DNA from 3 places in the Chryseobacterium sp. NRRL B-14798 genome. Region 2 is predicted to be linked to each of the others. Evidence: riboswitches for the same ligand, from Rfam matches in the RefSeq annotation. Region 2 holds a riboswitch; each other region holds the start of a gene.

Region 1 (5,916 bases), 3.3 Mb from region 2:
GTTCCGGCTACAGGTGTTTTATTTTCGTCAGGCTTAAAATAAGTTATGCTGTAATCTTTTACGGTAGCATTTTTAAAATATTCACTGCCTGCAATTTCGTACCATTCATCATTATCCGGCTTTCCATTTTTATTTCTGTCGTAGGCAACCATAATAATTCCCGGTTCGCAAGATCCTGAACGTTGATCCGCAGCATCATTTCCAAAGAATGCATTTCCCAGTACTTTAAAATCACGTCCATTCAGATTGGGAATCGTATGATCAAAACCGAACACTACATATCCTCCATATCCTCCCAGGCTGATCATGGTCGAATTACCTCCCACCAAAGATTCATTGGCTTTCTGAAGCATATTCGCGGTAGTATTTCCTGGTAGATATTCCGGAATTTCGTTCATAAACTGCCCTACGGCAGGACGGAACTCCAGTACTTTGGAAATGTATCTGGTATAAGGTGTTTTTTCCTTGGTTACAATTATTTTAGAATGAAAAACCTGCTCGTTTCCTTTATTCCTGATCTTTAAAGTCAAAGGATAAGCATCTGCAGTAGGACTGATGAATTCAAGTTCTGAATTCTGAGAGATAATAGAGTCATTAATACTCCATGTAACCGATCCTGAAGCATTGGTAGGAATACTCAAAACCTTTAAACGTTCAATAGTATAGGAATCATCAAGTCCATTAAATGTAAATTCATTTTCATCATCATGTTTACAGGCAATCGCTCCTAAAAGGAAAAAGGATAAAAGCCCGGTTTTTAAATAAGTAAAGGTATTTCTGTTCATGTCTTAAGGTTGGTTATTTATATAAAAAAGCGAAGTGGGCAGGGATATTTCCGCCTTCCGTTTTCCATTTAAAGTGTCCGTTTTTATCAAAGCAATACACAAATCCCATGGATACATAATTTCTGGCATCTGTCATGTAGATATCTTCTGTGATTGGGTTTACGGCAATGCCGTAAGGGGTTTTAATGGCATCTTCATATTCTTTGTCAAAAATTCTGTTGGCTATGATCTGTTCTGTTTTTACATCAATGATTCCAAATGTCTTTTTATAGCTGTGGGTATTGTAGTTGAATTCATTTCCATAGAAATAGAGTTTATCATTTACGATTGTCATTTCACTCACGGAGAGATGAAAATCTTTCTTGACTGTTCCCGTGGCTGCATCTATGAGATAAAGACTGGAAGGAACATTATAATAATCTCCTCTTGAGGTTACATAGAGATCACCGTAATTATCTTTTTTAATGTGATGAAGATTGATGGCAACATTTATTTTTTTGAGTTCGGTAAAAGTATTCAGATCAATTACCGAAACAGTATTGTCATAATCGGGAGCTTTATATCCTCCGGAATTGGCAACAAATAAGGTATTTCCCACAATTTCTATTTCTTCGGGCTGATATCCTACCACTACCTCACGCTGGATGGAAAGAGAAGCCGTATCAATTTCCACTACTTTCCCCTTCGGTGCTTTCGGGTTAATCGCTACAGGTCCGGCGTAGCTGCTGGCATAAGCTTTTCCGTTTTTGAAAGCAAGGTATCGGCAGTTTTGTAATGGAATAGAAGTAATACGTTTAGCCGTTTTAGCATCCAGCACTTCAATTTTATTGGAAACATTGACTACGATATAGAGCTTGCTTCCATAAACTTTGATATCATTTCCTACATCCCCCAACTCTTTTACGACATTGGGATTGATTTCTGCGTAGATATTCCGGTAATAGGTTCCTTTGGTGTAATCAAAAAAATCAAGGGTACATTTATTACTCCCCATATTCCCTTCATTAAGCATATAGAAGCCTTTTATTGCTGTATTTTCTGAAGGAAGCCCTTCTACCACTTCCTGGCGGACAATAATTTCATCTGTACGGCATGAAGTAAGAAAAGCTAATACAAGAAATAAAAAATAAAAGTTTAGTTTTCTCATAGGGTGAAGTTTAGAATAAGTTTAAAGTTTCTTCCAGGCATCGGATAATTGAGGACAACATCATAGTATTGATTGAAAATATTATTCATCTCAAGGCTTATTTTAAACTGATGATTCGCCCAGTTGAATTTTTTCTGAACAGACAAATCGTGAGTATACCAGGGCTGCACATAATTGTATTGAATGTTATCCTGATTCACGTCATATCTTTCTCCTACGTACATTGCACTGTAATTGAAACTCCAGTCTTTATAATCCGCCATAAGACTGAAAGATCCACTATGCCATGGGGTATAAGGGATCTGATTGCGGTAAAAAGTATCTTCAGGATCACTCATGTCTCTTGCACTTTGATAAGTGTAGGAAAGCAACGGTCTAAGAGTAACTTTTCCCCATTGAAGTTCTGTCTGCACATTCACATCTGCACCAATGATTTCAACCAATCCAAGGTTCATCATCAGCCAGCGGAACATGCTTCCGTTCGGAGCTGCCACAATTTTATCCTGTACTTTATTGTAGTAACCGTCTACTTTAGCATAAAATGTTTTAAAGAAACGGTTGTTATAATTCTTCTGATAAGTAAATCCTACATCATATTGATTGGTGAATTCCGGTTTCAGGTAGGTATTTCCGATATTGGTATAATACAAATCATTGAAGGTTGGAAGTCTGAAAATTCTTTTATAGAAAGCCCTTAGAGTAAGCTCCGGAATTTTTTCCGGCTGATAGCTCATAAACACCGCAGGTGTCCACTCTCTGGCATCTCCCGGTCTTTTATTTTTTCTTACTTCTTCAAAAGTAAAGGTTCCTAAAAGGCTTCCCATAATTTTGAATCTGTTCCACTGATAGGTTGTTGCCAATGCTACCAATGTAGTGTAGCGGGTAGGATAAGAAAAGTTATCCAGATTCGCGTCCAGATTATTGTACTGAAAATCTCCACTCAGGCTGACATCCCAATTGGGAGTGATTGAGTAAATATTGGAAGAGGAAAGATAAAGTTCCCTTTGGATATAGGTGTTATCGGTATAAATAATAGACTGCGAACGAACTGTGTCCATGAAATGGGTATAATCGTAGGCAAATTTTGCCTTAAGCTGTGTTTCAAATTTCGGGAACAGTTTTTTTCTCAGATTAGCCTGTACAAAATAATTCTCATCGGAAAGTCTCGCTCCTCTTCCTTCAAAGCGCCCGTTAACAATGGGTGCCGGCATTCCGCGGTTTGAAATATAACCGTAGCCACGGATATTCCAGCTTCCGTTATTTAAAGTTCCGTTGAGAGAAGTTTCAAAACGTTTTGCTTTGATATCTGAGTCCTGTCTTTTTGCAATGGTATCATAGGCCTGTTGCCCATCAGGGTATTTCTTCGCATACCGAAATCTGTAAATTCCGTCACTCTGCATAAATTCGCCACTGAAGCTGGCAGAAACCTTGTCTGAAATCTTCTGTTCCAACCGGAATGAAGGATTAAAGAGATCAATAGATGCACTTTTTGCTCTTATCACCAAATTGGTTTTTCTATTTCCTTTAAATACGGGTGTTTTAGGCTGTAAATAGATAGACCCCGAAGAGCCAAAGTCCTTTGCTGGCTGAAAAATTTCACTTTTCTGTCCGTTATACAACGATATTTCTTCCAGATCATCCAAAGAGTACCTTCCCAGATCTACCAGTCCGTTTTGAGCATTTCCTAATTGAATTCCATCATAAAAAACCCCTACATGCTGGCTTCCCATACTTCGGATATTAATGGTTTTCAAACCACCCAATCCGCCGTAGTCTTTAATCTGAACGCCTGAAAAATACCGCAGTGCATCTGCAACGGAATGACTGTTCAGTCTTTCCAGCTGTTCTCCCTGCAGCGTTTGTGCCGGAAGGATTTCTTTAAAATTCTTTTTATAAAGATTGATTCCTTTAATGGTCTCTTCCTGAAGACTGTCTTTTTTCTTAGTTTGGGAAAACACAAGTTGAGATGTTAACACTAATATTGTGAAAACAGCTTTATGAATTGCAGAAGTAGTTAGTTTTGCCGCCATTAGCTCATTTAGGGTAATGAAGACGCTAATGGGTATAAGAATACAACGACAAAGCACAGCTGTCACTGCACAGAATCATTGATGTCCTAAGCTTTATTCCACGAAAGCGTCAAACGATTATTGTCTGGCAGGTCTTCTGACTTACTCCATTTTTGAAATCCTTCCCATTAAAAAACAGTGGATATATTCTTCAAAAACTTTGGTGTGGAGCTTACAGCAGCGGGTCTGTCCCGGATTTTCACCGGATTCCCTTTTAAGAGCTTTTTACGGCTCACCAAATTCCGGCAAAGATAGATAATTATTCCTAATCCCCAACTAAAATCATGATTTATAAACAATTAAAGCTCCCGAAGGAGCTTTAATATGATTTCAACAAGGGTTTCTTTTTAAATTCCAATATTCAGAAAAATATTGAATCTTGATTGAGCTTCAATATCTCCTCCCGCCAGATGAGTGTACATGGGAAGCATGATTTCACTTCCCAGGCTCAGCTTTTTGTAAGAGGCTTCAAATCCCAGTTTTCCGTACAAAGCACTTCCTGCAGTGTTCGGCAGTGCCTCATCAAACTGTTTGTTCTGAGCGTAGACTTCACCCTGAACTCCAGTTTTTACAGAGAATATAGATTTTTCATTTCCTGCAACCTGATAAAAACCTGTTGCTGCATAGTTCCATTGGTTTCCAAAACGGTAATTTTTCCTGTTCTCTGTTTTAATGGTGTAATCTGTATTGACCAGTACGGCTACTTTATTTTTCTGAAATTTATAATTCAAAGCCGCCTGATAATCCCAGCTTCCGGTTCCCAGCTGAAAGCTTGGGTTGACACCGGATGCTCCTTTTTCATCAAACTTGCCAAGTGGAATTTTCACTCCCAAACCTCCACTCAGATGATGAAAATTATCTTTAGAGCTCATCAGCTGGTAAATCCCCATCAGATTCAGATCTCCTATACCGTTGATTTTAATATCTCCCTGCATCGTTTTCTTTTCATGAAAATGAAATGGAAGGCTCGCATACACACTCAGCTTTTTAGTCAATGGAATTTTCCCCCACAGCTGCAACGTATTGAAATACTGATCCTGGGTAAGATCTTTTACAAATAAGTTCTCTTTGGCTTTGTAATGCTGGGCGAAGTACTTAATTCCGACAAACTGTGGATTCAACAATGACTCAAAGCCGGAAGATCCATTTCCTGCAGCACAGCCGCACGCATCACAATCATCATCAAAATCGAATCTGTTAAGCGTTTCGGGAGCAACATAAGCACTGTCTCTGATGGTTTTTGCCTGATACTGATTCAACAGGATCAAACTTACTATCAATATAATCTTCTTCATGTTTTTTATAAATTATTCTGCAAATTTTGGATTGGATATAAAACTTTTATCCGATAATGTTTTCAGGAACGCAATGATGGATTGTTTTTCCTGGCTGTTCATAGCAATTCCTATGTGACCATTCTGTTTAAGCTGTGGATCAAGATTAACATTATCTTCCACCTGATCCGAATAGAAATTAAGTACCGCATCTAATGTATAAAACCTTCCGTCATGCATATAAGGTGCGGTATATTCTACATTTCTCAGACTCGGAACACGGAATTTCATCCAATCTACCTGATTCAGGCTCACTCTGTATCTACCTGCATCCTTGAATTCTGTATTGTAATACATTCCGGTATTTCTGAAACTCTCATCCGTAAACAGCTCTCCGCTATGACAGGAAGCACATTTCTGATTGAATAATGTCATTCCCTGGGATTCTATTGAAGTCAACTGTTCTTTTCCCTGTCTGAACCGGTCATATTTTGAATCTGCAGAAATTAAAGAAGCCATAAACTGTGATAATGCTTTTAAAATTCTTTCGCCGGTAATGGTTTCGTCTCCATAAGCTTCTCTGAACAGTTTTTTATACTTCTGATCATCTTTTATTTTTGAAATGGCTTCCGGTATGGAAC
Region 2 (5,916 bases):
CAGTATCTTATCTGTTGTCTTTGTAAAAGGACAAACTAAAGTTCCTTTTGGAGTGGTAAAAGCTGAGGAAGGATATGCCAACGTACGTGTACATAAAGACGACTACCGAAAAATTGTTGATAAGATCCGTATGCGCAAAGGTGATGTATTTGTTTATGTAAAACCGGCTCCGGGAGAAACAGAATGGATCTGGATCAAATATCCTGAGAAACAGGATGACGACAAGCCTTTTGTGCGTTATGAAACTCTTGATAAAGAAGGAATGGTGAATAAAGGACGTATTGCTTATGTAGACCAGCTTCCCGCCTATACTCCATCCAAATCCAAAAATGGAAGATCCCTTATTTTTACCGATAATTCCGATCCTAAAATCCCTACCGCCCAAAGAAGCAAAGTAGTCATTGATATTTACCCTTCCAATGCAGGATACCGTAAAAAGGAAAAAGATGCAGATGGAAAAATTCTTACGATTGATAAAGTAAAACCATGGGGAATTGGAAATGACCTTCCTGAGGGAATGACCGAAATCAAATCCATCAGAGTACAGCAGCCCGGAAGAGGATCTGTTTTTGTAAGGGAAGCCATCAAAAACATGTTCCAGCCTACCATGGATTTTGAGAACATCGGGGTAACTTCTCTCGACAATGATAATATTTTCCTTTATATGATCAATGGTTCAGGGGAAAACAGATATACAACACTCTGGACAATTAAGAAGGGAAGAGTAATCAGCCAGATTATTTATCATAATCCGGAATAAATTCATTATTTTTGCATTCGAAAAGTTTTTACGCTTATTCATCACAGAAATTGGTTCTGCATCACTGCAGATTAAAAGGGAACCGTGTGAAAATCACGGACTGTCGCGCAACTGTAAAGTAACTGAAGTCTTTATCAAAGATCCACTGTGCGAGGCATGGGAAGGAGATAAATGATGTTACAAGTCAGGAGACCTGCCTTTTTCTTAAACATGTAACTTTCGCGATTTGAAGTTGTATTGATCTGATGGATTGTTTCAGGAATTCTATAAGTTCCTGTCATTATTCTGTTGTTTTAGTATCATTTCATTTCGCTTTAATTAATAATGATATATGACTACAGAAGAAAGAATTGAAGCATCCGAAACCAGAATCTTTAAAGCGGTTTTCCCAAACACAACCAATCATTACGATACCCTTTTTGGAGGTACTGCCATGCAGCTGATGGACGAAGTAGCTTTTATCACCGCAACCCGTTTTGCCAGAAAAAGAGTGGTAACCGTGAGCAGTGATAAGATCGATTTCAAAAAACCTATTCCTGCCGGAACTATTGTGGAACTGATCGGGAAAGTTTCCTACGTGGGAAAAACCAGTATGAAGGTTAATGTTGAAATTTACACTGAACAGATGTACTCCTATGAAAGAGAAAAAGCTATTGTCGGTGATTTTACTTTTGTAGCCATCGACGAATTCAAGAAACCAATCCAGATACTATAAACAATAAAGCTTCGGGCGGCCTTTGGCCGCCCGAATTCTTTATTATATTTTCATTGACATTATTTCAAAACCTTTTCTGTTTCCAGACTTCTGTTCAATAAAAGTTCAAAAGCCTCTCCCATCTCGTCTGATGCTCTGTTGATTGCATTTTCAAGCATATTCCGGATCTGTCTTTCCGTCACTCCGGCTTCTGTCCAGCTCTTTCCTGTAGTATGGGAATTTAAAATAAACGGCATAATTCTATCGATTCCACAGGCAAAAATAGCATCCGGAGTTTTCTCTTCTTCAAACTCCAGCCACAGGTTAAAAAATTCTGTACGTAAAGGCTCATCCAGAATTCCAAAGATCTTTTGGGCTGAAGCTTTCTCTCTTTCAAACTTTCCGACCATAGCTTTTTCATCAAAAATAAAAGTGTCTCCGGCTTCTATTTCCACAAGATCATGAATGGAAAGCATTCTTATCACCCTTAACAAATCAATATCAGCACGGTTTTTAGCATACGGATAAAGGATCTGGGCAAGAATAATGATCTGCCAGGAATGTTCAGCCGTATTCTCTCTCCGGGAATCGTCTGCATTATAATTTCTTCGTTGTACATTTTTAAGCGCATCTACTGCCAGAATAAAATCTATCTCTTTCTGAATTTTCATCTTACTTTTTATTTCTGTTATATTGATCTGCCGGATATACCTTTGTTCTGGTAATCCATTTATTATTGATCTTTTCTTTCGTTATGACCTTTACCTGATCCTCATTGGTCATATCTTCCTCTTTTTCCAGCACTCTATCCAGTCCTTTGTTCGGAATAACGGCATATTCTGTTGTAAAAATCCTGCAACAACCGGACTTACCGTAGGAAATAAGACGCTTTCGTTTAGCATCTGCTTCAAAAAAATCAAAACCGTTTGAGCCCAGGTCTGTAAGTTCTTCACTTTTTACAAATGCCATTCTTGTAGTATTGAATACATAAACATCATAAGAAGCCGAACTGTAATTTCCCATATTTCCGTTTCTTATCGCTACATCTTCGGTGCCGTCAAAATTAAAATCATCTACAATAATACTACGCTGATCCTTTGAAAGCGGAATCAATTTCCCTCGAACCAGTTTCTGACCCTGCTCCGCATATACAACAAGATCATCAGAAACAAAAGTCTGTACTTTGCTGTTTTTATGGTCAAACAGTTCCACCGTTCCTTTTCCTCCACATCGGTCATCGTAACAGTTTTCTGTCTGAATGACTGCATCATAGTTTTTTGATACATTTTTAATTTCAAACTGATATTGCCCGAAACAGAGCGGCCCCAAAAGAAATGTTAATAAGTGCCTGTACTTATTTAAAATATTCATGGTAATAGGAATGATTTGGGTGTTTTTTTATTTCTAACAAAAGTACGAATCATAATACCGATCTCAAAATCCATGTCTTATTATCTGCCAGAATTTCCCTTTCTATAAAACAGTATTCACAGATAAGAAGCTTTCTCCCGCTATCCGCTCATACTCCTCGCGCCTTTCTTATATCAGTGCTGCTGTGGGGTAACCGCTTCTATCGGGGCTATAATATGAGTAATGGGTAATGAGTAATAATAATTAATAAAAGTTTATTTTTTTCTCTTGATTTCTCTCAATCTCATTAAAAAAATTTAAATTTTTCAGGCATTTTCAACTAAAATTTATTTTACGTAAAATTCAAGATAAAATTTATTTAATTGATTTTCAATATTTTAAACAATTTATTTTAAAAATTTCACTACTTTGTATTGCATAATACCATTTTATTTACATATCTTTGTAATGTAAAATTAGAATAGGCTCAGCTAGCTAGGGGCATTTTTCTAAAAATATAACTAATTAACAAAACTTATCAAAGATGAATACCGAAAATACCAAAGCGCAAATGCGAAAAGGAATTCTGGAATTCTGTATTCTAAGTCTCATCAATAACCGAGAAATGTATGTTTCTGATCTTATTGATGAACTGAAAAAAGGAAAACTGGATGTAGTGGAAGGGACCCTCTACCCTCTTCTTACAAGACTTAAAAACGGAGAATTTCTCTCTTACAGATGGGAAGAATCTACCGGAGGACCACCCAGAAAATATTATCAGATCACAGAAAAAGGAAAACTTTTCCTGGATGAACTTCTCAATACATGGAATGAACTGACAGCCTCAGTAAACCAAATCACCCAACAAAATTAAAAAACAAAGCTATGAACAAGACACTCTCAATAGGACTCGCAGGTTTTTCTTTTACCATAGAAGAACACGCATATATAAAGCTCAGCGATTACCTGAACGCACTGAGAAGCTCTCTGGATGCTTCTGAGGCTGATGAAGTAATGCATGACATAGAAATAAGAATGGTGGAAATTTTCAAAGATTCTTTAGGAAAACGTGAAGTGATCAACGATACCGATGTAGAAAGGGTAATCGCACAGATCGGAAGCCCTGAAAAAATCGAAGAGCAGGAAGAAGCGTATTATTCTGAAAAAACATCTGCCAGAAACTATAATTCAGGAACTCATTATACCGATAAAAAGCAGCTGTTCCGTGATCCGGAAAAACAAAAAGTTGCCGGAGTCTGCGCAGGCTTAGCTCAGTACGTAGGAATGGATATTACTACCATGAGAGCAATCTGGCTGGGAATTTTCGTATTAGGAATTTTTACAGCAGCCATTTCTTCTTCATTAATAGGTCTTCTATATGTAATCCTTTGGATCGTACTTCCAAAAGCTGAAACAGCAGCAGATTTCCTGAAAATGCAGGGAAAGCCTATGAACTTCGACAATCTTAAGAATGAGTCTAATAAATTGGTACAGTTTGCCAATGAATCTACTCAGAGGGTCGGAGAAATCTATAACGAAAACAAGCCGTACATCAACAATGCAGGAAGCGGAATCTGGAATGTATTTAAGTATATTGTAGGAGGATTCTTCGTATTGATGGCTGTAAGCAGCATTATCGGAGTGTTTGTATTATTTGCCCTTTTCGCAATGGACACAGACTTCCCGGGAGCTAATGAGATCAGATTCTATATGGATGATCAGGGATTGGATAAAGTACTGGCTGCGATGATGGTGATCGGAAGTTTAATTCCGGCAATCCTTTTCAGCTTGTTAAGCATCAAAATATTCTCTCCGAAAACAAAACTGAGAAATATCGGATGGGTTGTAGGAGGTTTATTCCTTCTTCTGATCGGACTTGGAACTTACTTCGGTATCAGCATGGCTAAGAAAGATATGATCTACAGAGGAAGTAAGGAAGATGTAGAAAATGTTGCCATCAATACTACTTCAGATACTGTTTATGTGGATGTAAAACAGATCAACATTCCTCAGAGCTTCAAAGCGTATGACAATGATATTTATTCTGATAAAAAATCAGTGTATGAAGAAGATTATATTTCTGTAGATGTAACCAGAAAACCGGACATCAAAACACCGTATCTGATCATCAAAAAAGAAGGAAAAGGATATAACTTCCCTATCCAGCTTACAGTTCCTGTAGAAGTGGTCAACAATAAAGTATTACTTCCAAACTACATCAAGTATCCATATGAGCACAGATTCAGAGATTACAGACTTGATTATGAACTTGTAGTTCCTCAGAAAATGGTGGTTATATCGATGAAAAAAGACCGTATCAACATGGATGGAGATTTAGACGGAGACGGAATCAATGATAATGATCAGGACAGTGATGAAGACAACAACGGTGTCAGAATCGAAAAAAATAAAATCACGGTAAACGGCTCCAGCATTGAGTACAACTCTGATGACAAAGACAGCATCATTGTAAACGGTAAAAAAGTTCCGAACAACCAGGCAAAGAAAGTAATTGATTCTGCAGTGTCCAATATTAAAAAATCAAATAAAGATATGGACATCAAAATCAAAGACGGGAAAAATGAAATTTCCATACAAACTAAATAATTAACTTCAGAGAGTGGTAGAAGGTGTGGGTGGATGGCAACCGTTTGAAATTCACACCCTTCTTCTCTCAGAAAAGTGAAAATAAAGCTCCATTTAGTTTCTTATGTGAAAAAAAAGTTTTAATTTCGTAAAGCTAAAATTTAATAACCAACCAATCAAAAACGCAGCCTTATCATGATACAATTTGCAATGGAATTCGTAATGAAAATCGTAGATTTAATTAGCGGTTTGTTTTAAGAGCGATAATATTTCAATATATTTGTAAAGTATAACCAAAGTTTGGTTATACTTTTTTGTTTTTAATCCGGGAAATCTATGAAAAAGCTATTAGGCAAAGCAATGTTAAAATTATTAGGTTGGAAGGTCGTCCTGCAGGGCGATGTCAACAACCTGAACAGGTGTATCCTTGTGGTTGCACCACATACTCATAATATGGAGTACATTTTAGGAAATTTCGCCTACTGGTCCTTGGAAAAACCTTTAAAAATTATCATCAAAGATGCAC
Region 3 (5,916 bases), 1.5 Mb from region 2:
TACGTTTAGTTCAATTCGAAATTAATAAAATTTTATCAACCATGATAGAATTATTGTAAAATTTTTATTTTTTAGTTGCTTAATTGTAGAATGATTAAAGTTTATTTTATGTAATGAAGTAAAATGTTTTTTGGGAATAAGTTTAAACCAATCCTTAAACTATTCCTCTCATTTCTATAAAATCTTGCCCTGTGACAAGTCCGTTTTCCGATCGGGTTGGTAACTTTGACTTAAAATTAATCCACCAAATCTGATAATATTATGAAAAGTCTATTCAAATTCTCTGCAGTATTGTTCTTTATTATTATCCTTGCCTCCTCTCCGGTATATGGACAAAAAATAAAACCTTCTGAAAGTGGTTATGCACCTGTTAATGGCATCAAAGTTTATTATGAAGTCTATGGCAAAGGAAAGCCTCTTGTACTGTTACATGGCGCTTTCATGACGATTGATTTGAACTGGGGTGAATTGATCCCGGAATTGTCCAAAAACAGAAAAGTAATAGCTCTTGAATTACAGGGACATGGTCACACGCCTTTTTCAGAAAGGAAATTATCACATGCTACTTTAGCCAGTGATGTTACAAAGGTAATGGACTATCTGAAAATAGACAAGGCAGATGTGGCAGGGTACAGCTTTGGAGGTGAAGTGGCCTATAAACTGGCTATTCAAAGTCCGGAAAGACTGAACAAACTGGTTATCATTTCATCAACCTATAAAACTAACGGATGGCTGCCCGAAGTAAATAAAGCTCTTGAAGGAATGAAACCTGAACTCTTCACAAACAGCCCTATGCATACTGCCTATAATGCTGTAGCACCTGATAAAACAAAATGGAAACCATTTTTGGAGCAGATGATGGCTTCTGCCGGACAGCCTTTCGACCTGGGTGATGATAATATCTCTAAAATTCCGGTGCCTGTCTTAATCATAGCTGGTGATAATGACGGATTGGATAAAACAGAACTTTCAAAAACCTATAAATTATTGGGAGGTGATGTTTTTGCAGATATGGGCGAATTACCAAAGTCCCAGCTGGCTATCGCTCCCGGACAAACCCATGTAAGCCTGATGATGCAGACGGCAATGATTGTGAATTATCTGAATGTTTTTTTGAAATAATAGAATGCCATCAAAGAATTGAAATCTGTTTATAAAGTTCAAAATCTATACTATGAATACAAAATTTGAGGCAGGAATTAATATTGCTATCAAAATTCCCAAAAATACATACGAAAAAACGGTTGCTTTTTACAGGGATATTTTAAAATTGAAAGTTGAGGAAAAGCCGATAAAAAATCCCACTGTTTCCAGAACCCACGAGGTGAAATTCGGGAATAATATCATATGGCTGGATTGTGTTGATAACTATACCCATTCTGAAACATGGCTCCAGCTTACCGTTCCCGATGTAGAAGCTGCTACACTATATCTGCTGTCAAACGGTGTGGAAACCTGTGACGAAATAGAAGAGCTTCCTGAAAATATGCACTGGATTACCGATCCTGCCGGTACCGTGTTCAATTTACAGGAAAGAAAATAGCCAAAAACAGAAGTGCGATGTAAAAAATTGCTTAAAATAGAGCTTTGCCCAAAATTTTAATATCTTTAGCCATCAAATCATTACAATTTAAAATATTTTTATGCAGACGAGACCATTCCATTTCATTGTCACCATCTTTTTTCTGGTATTAAGTGCAACTGCATTTTCACAGAAAACAGCCGTGTTGGGTTCTTTACTGGACAAAAACTCAGAATTCATATTCCCACAGACTCCGGATAAAATTTCAAAAGCGTTGAACGTAAAAACTGTTTTTTATGAAGATGCCAACGAAGAAAAATATGCAAAATGGCCTATGAAAACAGGACTGGAGCTTTATTGCAGCCTGGGAAAAGACAATAGTATCAATGAGATGTTTTTTGTGACTTCAGACAATAAATCTGTCATTGTGGAAGGACTTCCTTTTGGTCTTGTTCTGAATAAAAGTACATTACAGGACAGTAAAACGAAGTTCGGTAAGTACAATGCCAAAATACAAAAATCGGGAGCAGACAGTGAATTTCCGGGAGGGTCAAAACTGGTTTTTAAAAAAGGGAAACATTATACAACATTGCTTTTCGACAGTAAGAACCTGTTAAAATCAATAGGTTTAACAACAGAACTTACGGATCCGGCTGCCAATTAAGTACTAAAAAACAAAATAATTATAGTATCCGTCATTATTGACGGATTTTTTTATCCTCAGACGGTGTTAACTTTAAAAGAAATCTATATCGTCAGTCCATGGTTGTTTTTTACCTCAGCCATCACAAAAGTACTGTGCGTGCTGCCGATAGAATCTACGGATCCCAGCTTGTTAAATACAAAATCCTGATAATGCTTCATATCCCGCACCTGCACTTTCAGAAGGAAATCAAAATCTCCGGAAATATTGTAACATTCCGCAACTTCTTCAATTTCTAAAATTTCTTTTACAAAATCATACCCCACAGACCGGTCGTGAATTTTAAGTTTGATCTGGCAAAACACCGTAAATCCACGGTTCAGTTTTTCAGCATCAAGAACTGCCGCATATCTTTTAACAAAACCTTCCTGTTCAAGCCTTTTTACCCTTTCGAAAACCGGTGAAGTAGAAAGGTTCACTTCTTTAGCGAGCTCTTTAACGGTAAGTTTGGCGTTTTTCTGGAGGAGCCTGAGCAGCTGTACATCCTTATCATCGAGTTGTTCCACAGAATATTATTCTTTTAAATGATTAAAACAGTCAAATATAAAGAATTATATGCTTTTATTTTTAATTCCTGAAGTTTAATTTGCTTAATTATTTGTTTCCAGTTGTGGTTTTATTCTGTATTACTAATTTTACACAAAATTAAAAACTTTTACTGATAACCTTTGTTAAAGGTAAAAGTACAGTTCTTTACAGATACTTCATCAAACAGGAAAGGTTTTACTTAAGGTAGATTAATAGGGAATCGTGTGCAAATCACGAGCTGTCGCGCAACTGTAAGTAACCCACCAAAAGTTTCTGTCCTTGCAGATCCACTGCCAAAAGCGGGAAGGATGACGGAAACTGTTACAAGTCAGGAGACCTGCCTTTACTGAATTGACAATGCTTTCGCGGGCTGAAGCTTTGGGTCATACAGATGGTATATCAAATTTTGTATTTTCTTCTGAAGGGAAATACATTGTCTGCTATGTCACTATTTTCCTGAAACTTTTTCCGCAACATAACGAAGCATTGTAAAGGACTTCCCAATAAGTTTAATTAAAAAGTTTAAAAAAATGCAAACTCACATTCTTGGCTATCCGCGTATTGGTAGCAAAAGAGAACTCAAAAAAGCCTGCGAGCAGTACTGGTCAGGTAAAATCCTTTTGGAAGAACTTCTGAACACCGGAAGAACTCTCTGCAGTCAAAACTGGAATATCCAGAAAGAAGCAGGGATAGATCTTATCCCGTGTAATGATTTTTCATACTATGATCAGGTATTGGATATGAGCCTTGTCGTAGGTGCCATTCCAACACGGTACCATGAAGTGGTGCTTAAAAAAAACAATACTGAGCTGGATCTTTATTTTGCCATGGCAAGAGGCTATCAGAAAGATGGATTGGATATCACCGCCATGGAAATGACCAAATGGTTCGATACCAACTATCATTACATCGTTCCGGAATTTTATAAAAATCAACAGTTTAAGCTGAGCTCAGATAAAATTTTCAATGAATTTGCAGGAGCAAAACAAGCTGGAATCAATGCGAAACCGGTTATTATCGGGCTGGTTTCTTATCTGTTATTAGGAAAAGAAAAAGAAGAAGGATTTGATAAACTGGATCTGGCCGGAAGTCTTCTTCCTGTTTATACAGAGATTTTAACCAAACTTCAGGAACAGGGTGCAGAATGGATCCAGTTTGATGAACCTTTCCTGGCATTGGATTTAACAGAGAAAGCCAAAGAAACTTACCGTTATGTGTATGCCGAAATCAGAAAACGTTTCCCGAAACTGAAATTTATTGTGGCTTCCTATTTTGACGGGTTAAAAGACAATACTTCACTTGCCGTTTCACTTCCCGTCAATACATTGCATGTTGATCTGGTTAGAAATCCTGAGCAGCTGGATAATATTCTGAATAGCATTCCTGAAAGTGTAAGCCTTTCATTAGGAGTTGTTGACGGTAGAAATATCTGGAAAAATGATTACGAAAAGTCGCTGTCTTTTATCAGTAAAGCGGTTGAAAAACTAGGATCTGAAAGAATTTTCATTGCACCATCATGTTCATTGCTTCATTCACCCTGTGACCTGGATTTTGAAACCAATCTTAACCCGGAAATTAAGAACTGGCTGGCTTTTGCTAAACAAAAAGTAAAAGAAGTAGTAACTCTTAAAGAACTGGCTTCCGGAACGGAAAATGAACAGATTTTTGAAGCATTTGAAGAAAATAAAAAAGCAATTGAGAGTAGAAGAACTTCTTCTCTTATCCATAATAATGAAGTGAAGCAAAGAGCCAATGCTGTTACTGAAAAAGATGCTCAGAGAATAAACACCTTCAAAATCCGTAAAAAAGAGCAACAGGAAATATTGCAGCTTCCTTTGTTCCCCACTACTACGATCGGATCATTCCCGCAAACCACAGAAGTAAGAAGCTGGAGAGCAAAATTTAAAAAAGGAGAACTGACAGCAGAACAATATGATACCTTACTGAAAGAGGAAACGCAGAGAACAATCCGCTGGCAGGAAGACATCGGAATTGATGTATTGGTTCATGGAGAATTTGAGCGAAACGACATGGTGGAATATTTCGGGGAACAGCTGGAAGGATTTGTATTCACTAAAAACGGTTGGGTACAAAGCTACGGAAGCCGTTGTGTAAAACCCCCTGTGATCTTCGGTGATGTTTCCCGCCCGACTCCGATGACGGTGTACTGGTCTCAATATGCCCAATCTCAGACTGAAAAATGGGTAAAAGGAATGTTGACAGGTCCGGTTACGATTTTACAGTGGTCTTTTGTACGTGATGATCAGCCTCGTTCAGAAACGTGTAAGCAGATTGCTTTGGCAATCCGTGATGAGGTAGTGGACCTGGAAAAAGCAGGAATCAGAATTATTCAGATTGATGAACCTGCGATCAGAGAAGGACTACCATTAAGAAAAACAGACTGGCAGAATTATCTGAAATGGGCAGTGGAAGCTTTCAGAATTTCAGCAAGCGGAGTGGAAGATGCTACCCAAATTCACACTCACATGTGTTATTCTGAGTTCAATGATATTATTGAAAACATTGCCGATATGGATGCAGATGTCATTACCATAGAATGTTCACGTTCTCAGATGGAGCTGCTGAATGCTTTCGCCGATTTCAAATATCCGAATGAAATTGGTCCTGGAGTATACGATATTCACTCACCAAGAGTTCCGTCAAAAGAAGAAATGATTGAATTGTTGAGAAAGGCTCAGAATGTCATTCCTGCCAATCAGCTTTGGGTAAATCCTGATTGCGGACTGAAGACAAGACACTGGGAAGAAACCGAAAAAGCTTTAATTGCAATGGTGGCTGCTGCCAAAGAAGCTTCAGTAGAATATGCACTTTAGAAAACTTTTACAATAATTAGATTCAATAATTCAGATCGTGTTATGATTTTCATGGCACGATCTGTTATTTTTAAACTATTAAAATTTTTGAAGAATAAAGTAGTTGAAAATCGTTCTGATAGGATCTTAATGGTTCAAAATCTAAGTTATTTTGCCTGTAAAGCACTTGGCGGATAGCCGAATTGTTTTTTAAAGGCAAATGAGAAATGGGATAAATTTTCAAATCCAAGATCTAAATAAATATCAGAAACGGACTTTCCTTTTTGGCTTAGCAGAAAATGGGCTTCCTTTAATCTTCGAAGCTGAAGCCATTGTCTTGGCGGAATTCC

The links. Region 2 has a riboswitch for cobalamin ahead of AB1278_RS07110 (acyl-CoA thioesterase). Riboswitches for the same ligand answer to the same signal wherever they lie in the genome.
Region 1: it holds a riboswitch for cobalamin, as region 2 does, so the genes downstream of both, AB1278_RS21865 (TonB-dependent receptor plug domain-containing protein) here and AB1278_RS07110 (acyl-CoA thioesterase) in region 2, are expected to answer to the same signal.
Region 3: it holds a riboswitch for cobalamin, as region 2 does, so the genes downstream of both, metE (5-methyltetrahydropteroyltriglutamate--homocysteine S-methyltransferase) here and AB1278_RS07110 (acyl-CoA thioesterase) in region 2, are expected to answer to the same signal.

The regions. Positions count from the first base shown of each region.
Region 1 covers NZ_JBFLUL010000005.1:4,750,677-4,756,592, forward strand. The annotation lists gene AB1278_RS21855 (cell surface protein) at 1-785, opposite strand, end outside; gene AB1278_RS21860 (YncE family protein) at 799-1,932, opposite strand; gene AB1278_RS21865 (TonB-dependent receptor plug domain-containing protein) at 1,929-3,962, opposite strand; cobalamin riboswitch at 4,072-4,256, opposite strand; gene AB1278_RS21870 (transporter) at 4,349-5,296, opposite strand; gene AB1278_RS21875 (cytochrome-c peroxidase) at 5,309-5,916, opposite strand, start outside.
Region 2 covers NZ_JBFLUL010000005.1:1,483,479-1,489,394, reverse strand. The annotation lists gene AB1278_RS07115 (hypothetical protein) at 1-760, shown strand, start outside; cobalamin riboswitch at 795-975, shown strand; gene AB1278_RS07110 (acyl-CoA thioesterase) at 1,092-1,475, shown strand; gene AB1278_RS07105 (HD domain-containing protein) at 1,535-2,125, opposite strand; gene AB1278_RS07100 (XAC2610-related protein) at 2,127-2,825, opposite strand; gene AB1278_RS07095 (PadR family transcriptional regulator) at 3,349-3,678, shown strand; gene AB1278_RS07090 (PspC domain-containing protein) at 3,690-5,411, shown strand; gene AB1278_RS07085 (1-acyl-sn-glycerol-3-phosphate acyltransferase) at 5,727-5,916, shown strand, end outside.
Region 3 covers NZ_JBFLUL010000005.1:3,033,386-3,039,301, reverse strand. The annotation lists gene AB1278_RS14145 (alpha/beta fold hydrolase) at 262-1,122, shown strand; gene AB1278_RS14140 (VOC family protein) at 1,175-1,543, shown strand; gene AB1278_RS14135 (hypothetical protein) at 1,644-2,186, shown strand; gene AB1278_RS14130 (Lrp/AsnC family transcriptional regulator) at 2,270-2,731, opposite strand; cobalamin riboswitch at 2,927-3,112, shown strand; gene metE (5-methyltetrahydropteroyltriglutamate--homocysteine S-methyltransferase) at 3,284-5,587, shown strand; gene AB1278_RS14120 (helix-turn-helix domain-containing protein) at 5,734-5,916, opposite strand, start outside.